2 regions of the Kitasatospora sp. NPDC058063 genome follow, and region 1 is predicted to be linked to the other one. Evidence: riboswitches for the same ligand, from Rfam matches in the RefSeq annotation. Region 1 holds a riboswitch; the other holds the start of a gene.
What was found. Region 1 has a riboswitch for glycine ahead of gcvT (glycine cleavage system aminomethyltransferase GcvT). Riboswitches for the same ligand answer to the same signal wherever they lie in the genome.
Positions count from the first base shown of each region.

Region 2: linked by a shared signal. The riboswitch ahead of gcvP (aminomethyl-transferring glycine dehydrogenase) and the one ahead of gcvT (glycine cleavage system aminomethyltransferase GcvT) in region 1 are both predicted to bind glycine.

Region 1 covers NZ_JBHVSD010000007.1:352,630-355,899, forward strand. Annotated here, with positions in the region: gene gcvT (glycine cleavage system aminomethyltransferase GcvT) at 5-1,126, opposite strand; glycine riboswitch at 1,355-1,456, opposite strand; gene ACFVUY_RS15105 (enhanced serine sensitivity protein SseB) at 1,715-2,518, shown strand; gene ACFVUY_RS15110 (enhanced serine sensitivity protein SseB C-terminal domain-containing protein) at 2,636-3,270, shown strand, end outside.
Region 2 covers NZ_JBHVSD010000003.1:14,565-17,834, reverse strand. Annotated here, with positions in the region: gene gcvP (aminomethyl-transferring glycine dehydrogenase) at 1-1,999, opposite strand, end outside; glycine riboswitch at 2,237-2,340, opposite strand; gene ACFVUY_RS06675 (PRC and DUF2382 domain-containing protein) at 2,567-3,270, shown strand, end outside.

The sequences.
Region 1 (3,270 bases):
CAGGTCAGCGGGCGCGCTTGTAGAACGGCAGCGCCACGACCTGGACGGGCTCGTGCTTGCCGCGCACGTCCACCGCGACGGTGCTGCCGGGGGCGGCGTGGGCGGCGTCGACGTAGGCCATCGCGATCGGCTTGCCCAGGGTCGGGGACGGCGAGCCGGAGGTGATCCGGCCGATCGGCTCGCCCTCGGTGGAGACCACGGTGTACTCGGCGCGCGGAACCCGCTTGCCCTCGGAGACCAGGCCGACCAGCACCTTCGGCGGGTTGGTCTCGGCCGCGGCGGCGGCCTGCTCCAGCGCCTTGCGGCCGATGAAGGCGCCCTCGTTGGTGGTCTTGTCGAAGCGGACGACCCGGCCCAGGCCGGCGTCGAACGGGGTGAGGTCGGTGGACAGCTCGTGCCCGTACAGCGGCATGCCGGCCTCCAGGCGCAGCGTGTCGCGGCAGGACAGGCCGCACGGGATCAGGCCGTGGCCCTCGCCCGCGGCGGTCAGCGCCTGCCAGACCGCCTCGGCGTCGGCCGGACGGCAGAAGATCTCGAAGCCGTCCTCACCGGTGTAGCCGGTGCGGGCGAGCAGCACGTCGCGGTCGGCCACCCGGGCCGGGAGGATCGCGTAGTACTTCAGGCCGGGCAGGTCGGCGTCGGTGGTCTTCGCCAGGATGCCGGTGGCCTCCGGGCCCTGGACGGCGATCAGCGCGTAGGTGTCGCGGTCGTCGGTGACGACGGCGTCGAAGCCCTTGGCACGGGCGATCAGCTCGTCGAGGACCAGCTGGGCGTTGGAGGCGTTGGCGACGACCAGGAAGGCGTCCTCGCGCAGGCGGTAGACGATCAGGTCGTCCAGGATGCCGCCGTCCTCGGCGCAGATCATGGTGTAGCGGGCGCGCAGCACGCCCAGCGCGGAGACGAAGCCGACCAGCGCGTGGTCCAGCATCTCGCCCGCCTGCGGGCCGGTGACGGTGATCTCGCCCATGTGCGAGAGGTCGAACAGACCGGCCTGGGTGCGGACCGCGAGGTGCTCCTCGCGCTCGCTGCCGTAGCGCAGCGGCATGTCCCAGCCGGCGAAGTCGGTCATGGTCGCGCCGAGGGCGCGGTGCAGCGCGTCGAGCGCGGTCAGGCGGAGGGACGACATGGCCAGGAACTCCTCGGTCGGGGCACTCAGGGGTGCACGCGCCGGACCGGACCCGCTGGGGGCCGACCCTGCGCGCGGGCATGCGGCGGCGTGGGTCTCCCCATCTGTCGTCGAACCTGAGAGCTTCACCGCCCGCCGCCCGCAGCTGTTTCCAGCTTGGGGGACAGCATGACGGCTTGCACCGTGGGTGGGCGCACGACAGGGCCGGGCGCCGCTTTCCAGATGTGCCTAACCCGTGCGGTAGGGGTGCCTGAGAGATTCCGGGGAGGACTTGCTCCTTCGGCGCCGGCTGTGCCTGAACGGCACTCCGGGCTCTCCCGCGCGGGTTCGAGCGGCCGGTATGGAGTTGTGGGGGCCCGCGGCGCATGCCGTCGGACGGGCACATCATGGCACGTCCGGGACGGAGAGGGGAGAGGGGACCCGGTCACACCGCGCGGCATCCGGACGCGGGCCCGGGACGGCACCCGGGACCGGGGCCCGCGGGGCACCCGAACACGAGCCCTAAAGGGGAGGGCCCGGGGGCCCTAGACTGCTGCGCGTCGGCGCAGCAGAGGGCGGCCGAGCGGCAGAGGGCGGGATCGGCGGCGCATGGGGTACCCGGTGGAGCAGCAGCAGGGGTGGGGCGGACCGCAGGAGGCGCCGGCGGGCGGTTCCTGGCCGGCCAACGAGCTGGAGCAGGTGCTGACCGCGGCCCTGGGCGACCCGGGCGCGACGCCGCGGGTGATCGAGGTGCTGGCGCGCAGCCAGGTGTGGGTGCCGCTGCCGGCCGGGGCCGATCCGCAGGGGCAGGCACTGGACCTGCCGACCGTCGAGCTGGGCGGCGACCCGTACGTGCCGGTGTTCTCCTCGCAGGAGGTGTTCCTCCAGCAGGCGCCGGGGATGGCCTTCGCGGTGGCGCCGGTGTGGGAGTTCGCCCGCGGGCTGCCGCTGGGCGTGGGCATCGCGGTGAACCCCGACGCGGCCGTGGGCATCCCGGTGCCGCCGCAGGGGGTCGCCGAGCTGCGGCGCGGTCCGCGCGGGGACCGCTGGGAGGCCGCCGACGACGCCGCGGCGCCGACCGGCGGCCGGGTGGCGCTGCGCGAGCCGGTGCCGGGCGAGGACCCGGAGCACTTCCTGGCCGCCTGCCGGGGCGAACTGTCGGCGCTGCCGGGAGTGTTGACCGCCCGCAGGGCGCTGGCCAGCATCGAGGGCGAGCCGACCGTGATGTTCGTGGGCGTCCAGCTGGACCCGGCGGTACCGGCCGATCCGGCCGCGGTGAACGACGCGCTCGGCCGAGCGCTGGGAACCGCGCCGCTGCCCGGCGGCGTCCACCTCGTACTGCTCGACCTCGCCGACGACCCGGTGGTCGAGTGGCTGCTCACCCGGGTACAGCCGTTCTATTCGCGGGGCTGAGCGGGGTTCGTATCAAAGGCACGTCGCCGTGGCGGTGGCCGGTGCAGCGCCATAGGGTGCGTGCAGACGGCCGACGGGCCGGCGGGTTGAGGGAAAGAGGCGCGGCGAGGTGGGCGCATGAGTGCGGGAACGGGAGCGGGCGGTGTGCCGGGGCCCTGGGGCCAGGCACCGGCCGGGCGCCCGGGAGCTGATCCCGGCGCGTTGGAGCGCGCCCTGCGCGACGTCGCGCCGGAGCGCTACGACGCGTACGAGCGGCTGCTGCACGCGCTGGCGGACGGCCAGGTCTGGATGCTGCTGTGGCACGGCACGCCGGGCAGCCCGGACGCCCAGTACGGGAACATGGAGATCAGCGGCCACGGCTACGCGCCGGCCGTCACCTCGTCCGAGCAGCTGACCGCCTCCGGCTGGGCGCGGGCCCACGAGGTCATCTCCGGCCGGGAGATCGCGGCCTCGCTCTACCGCACCCGCTGGGGCCTGTGGCTCAACCCGCACGCGCCCGGCGGCGGCGTCGGCGTGCCCTGGGCGGACCTGCGGCGGATCGCCGCGGGCCTGGACCGGCTGCCGGCCGGGCCGTTGAAGCTGAGCGAGCCGCAGCTGAACGCCCAGTCGTTCTTCGCGCTGCTGGAGCGGCAGGCCGCCGAGGTGCGCGCGGTTCGGGCCCTGCGCAGGGCCTGGGTGCAGCCCGCGGTGGGGGAGCCGTACCTGGCCATCGGCCTCGACCTGTACGAGAGTTCGCCGCCGGCGGTGGAGGC
Region 2 (3,270 bases), on a different contig from region 1:
CGTACACGCCGTGGGTCGACGGGTAGGTGACCATCAGCACCGACAGGTTGTCGCGGTGCTGCTCGATCTTGGCCTTCAGGTCCTCGACGTCCACGTCGCCGTCGACCAGGGTCTTCACCACGACCACCCGCATGCCGGCCATCACGGCGGAGGCCGCGTTGGTGCCGTGCGCGGAGGACGGGATCAGGCAGACGTCACGCTGGGTGTCACCGTTGGCGTGGTGGTAGGCGCGGACGGCCAGCAGGCCGGCCAGCTCGCCCTGCGAGCCGGCGTTCGGCTGGATCGAGACGGCGTCGTAGCCGGTCACCTCGACCAGCTGCTGCTCCAGCTGGCGGATCAGGGTGAGGTAGCCCTGGGCCTGGTCGATCGGCGCGAAGGGGTGCAGCTGGCCGAACTCCGGCCAGGTCACCGCCTCCATCTCGGTGGTCGCGTTGAGCTTCATGGTGCAGGAGCCCAGCGGGATCATGCCGCGGTCCAGCGCGTAGTCCCGGTCCGACAGGCGGCGCAGGTAGCGCAGCATGGCGGTCTCCGAGCGGTGGCTGTGGAAGACCGGGTGGGTCAGGTACTCGTCCTCGCGCAGCAGCGCGGCGGGCAGCGCGTCGGCGGCCTCGGGGACCTCGACCGGCTCGACGCCGAACGCGGCCCAGACGCCGGCCAGGTGCTCGCGGGTGGTGGTCTCGTCGGTGGAGACGGAGATCCGGTCCGCGCCGTCCTGGAACACGTTGATGCCGTTGGCACGGGCGGCAGCGGCGATCTCGGCGGCGCGGCCCGGGACGACGGCGGTGACGGTGTCGAAGAACTCGCCGTGCAGCAGCTCGACGCCGCCGGCCCGCAGGCCCTCGGCGAGGGCGGCGGCGTAGCGGTGGGTGCGCCGGGCGATGTCGGCCAGGCCGTCGGGGCCGTGGTAGACGGCGTACATCGAGGCCATCACGGCGAGCAGCACCTGGGCGGTGCAGATGTTGCTGGTGGCCTTCTCGCGGCGGATGTGCTGCTCGCGGGTCTGCAGCGCCAGGCGGTAGGCGCGGTTGCCGTCGACGTCGACGGAGACGCCGACCAGGCGGCCGGGCAGCGAGCGGGCGTACTCGGCGCGCACCGACAGGTAGCCGGCGTGCGGGCCGCCGAAGCCCATCGGTACGCCGAAGCGCTGCGAGGTGCCGCAGGCGATGTCGGCGCCCAGCGAGCCCGGGGACTTGAGCAGGGTCAGCGCGAGCAGGTCGGCGGCGACGGCGACGATCGCGCCCAGGCCGTGCGCCTGCTCGATCACCGGGGTGAGGTCGCGGACCACGCCGGTGGCACCCGGGTACTGGAGCAGCACGCCGAAGACGCCGCGCTCGGCGATCTCGGCCGGGATGCCCTCGGACAGGTCGGCGACGACGACCTCGACGCCGGTCGGCACGGCGCGGGTGTTGATCACCGCGACGGTCTGCGGCAGGGTCTCGGCGTCGACCAGGAAGACGCCGCCCTTGACCTTGGTGACGCGGCGGGCCAGCGCCATCGCCTCGGCGGCCGCGGTGCCCTCGTCCAGCAGGGAGGAGCCGGAGGTCGGCAGGCCGGTCAGGTCGGAGACCAGGGTCTGGAAGTTCAGCAGCGCCTCCAGGCGCCCCTGCGAGATCTCCGGCTGGTACGGGGTGTAGGCGGTGTACCAGGCCGGGTTCTCCATGACGTTGCGCAGGATCACCGGCGGGGTGAAGGTGCCGTAGTAGCCCAGGCCGATCATCGGCTGGAGCACCTGGTTGCGGCCGGCCAGCTCGCGCAGTTCGGCGAGGACCTGGGCCTCGGACCGGCCCGCGGGCAGGTCCAGGGCGGTGATGGAGCGGATCGCCTCGGGCACCGCGGTCCCGGCGAGCTCGTCCAGCGAGCCGTAGCCGACGGACGCCAGCATCTTCTCCTGCGCGGCGGCGTCGGGGCCGATGTGGCGGTTCTCGAAGGGGCTGGCCAGCTCAAGCTCGGTGAGGGTCGAGGCGCCGGTGGGGCGTCCCGCGTTCGGCTGGGCGTTCATGGTGGTCGAGGCCTCCTGGTCACGGACCGGCGGGGGTACGCACGCCGGCCGGCCCCACCGCTGCGGGCAGCGGACGAGCCTGGGCGCGCGGACCCAACAGGCCTCCCCCTCTGTCATCGGGACCTGAGAGCTTCACCCGCACGGAGCGCTGTGGGCGCTCCGCCGGCTTGCACCGTCGGTGAGGGTGGTGATCGCCGGCTTCCGTGCCGACGCTCCTGCCCTGCTTTCCAGAGTGACCTACCCCACACGGTACGGATGCCTGAGAGATTCCGGGGAGGAGTTGCTCCTTCGGCGCTCCGACCAGCGGTTTTCGTGATCGGAGACTCTCCCGAGCGGGCTCTGCGGTCGCCGCCCAGGGTACCAGCGGGAGGCCCCCCGATCACGGGTGTGTCTGGTCACTGGAGGTCTACGCGCGTCCCCCGGACGGTCCAGTGCCAACCCCGTACGGCGCACCCGGGGTCGCGCTCGTCCGATTCATGGCTTTTGGTGTGAAGTGGCGGACGGAATCGGGTGCTCCGGCCGCCTTCCTGCGGGAGTTCCGCAGGTTCAGCGCGCGGGAGGAAAGAAGTGCAGACGGACATCGACCCCCGGGACCTCATCGGCCACAAGGCCGTCGACCGCAACGGAGACAAGATCGGCACGGTCGACGAGGTCTACCTGGACGACGCCACCGGCCGGCCCGAGTGGGCCGCGGTCCGGACCGGCATCTTCGGCCGGGACGCCTTCGTCCCGCTGACCACGAGCGAGTTCGCCGGCGACGAGCTCCGGGTGCCGTACGACAAGTCGCTGGTGAAGGAGTCGCCGGACTTCGGCGTCGGCCAGCACCTGTCCCCCGCCCAGGAGCTCCAGCTCTACCGCTACTACGGGCTCGACACCCCGATGGACAGCCGCCCGAACGGCGAGAACGGGAGCCGGCCCAGGCAGCCCGACCTCGACTTCGGCACCACGGCGGCGGCCGCCGCCACGACGACCGCGGCGGCCCCGGCCAAGTCGCTCACCTTCCACACCCCCGAGCGGTCACCCGAGCGGTCGCCCGAGCACTCCCCCGAGCCCGCACCGGCCAGGACCCCCGCTGCCGCCGCCCCCGCTGCCGCCGACACCACCAGGACCGCCCCGGAGCCCGACATGCGGACCCTCAGCACCCCCGCGGCCCCCATGGCCCCCCCGCCGGCCGAGCCCGGCTTCGCCGCGCCCGCCGCCACCACCGCCTCCGCCGCCCCCGTCGTGGAGCCGAAGCCGCAGCCGCAGCCCGCCGCCACGCCCGCCCCGAT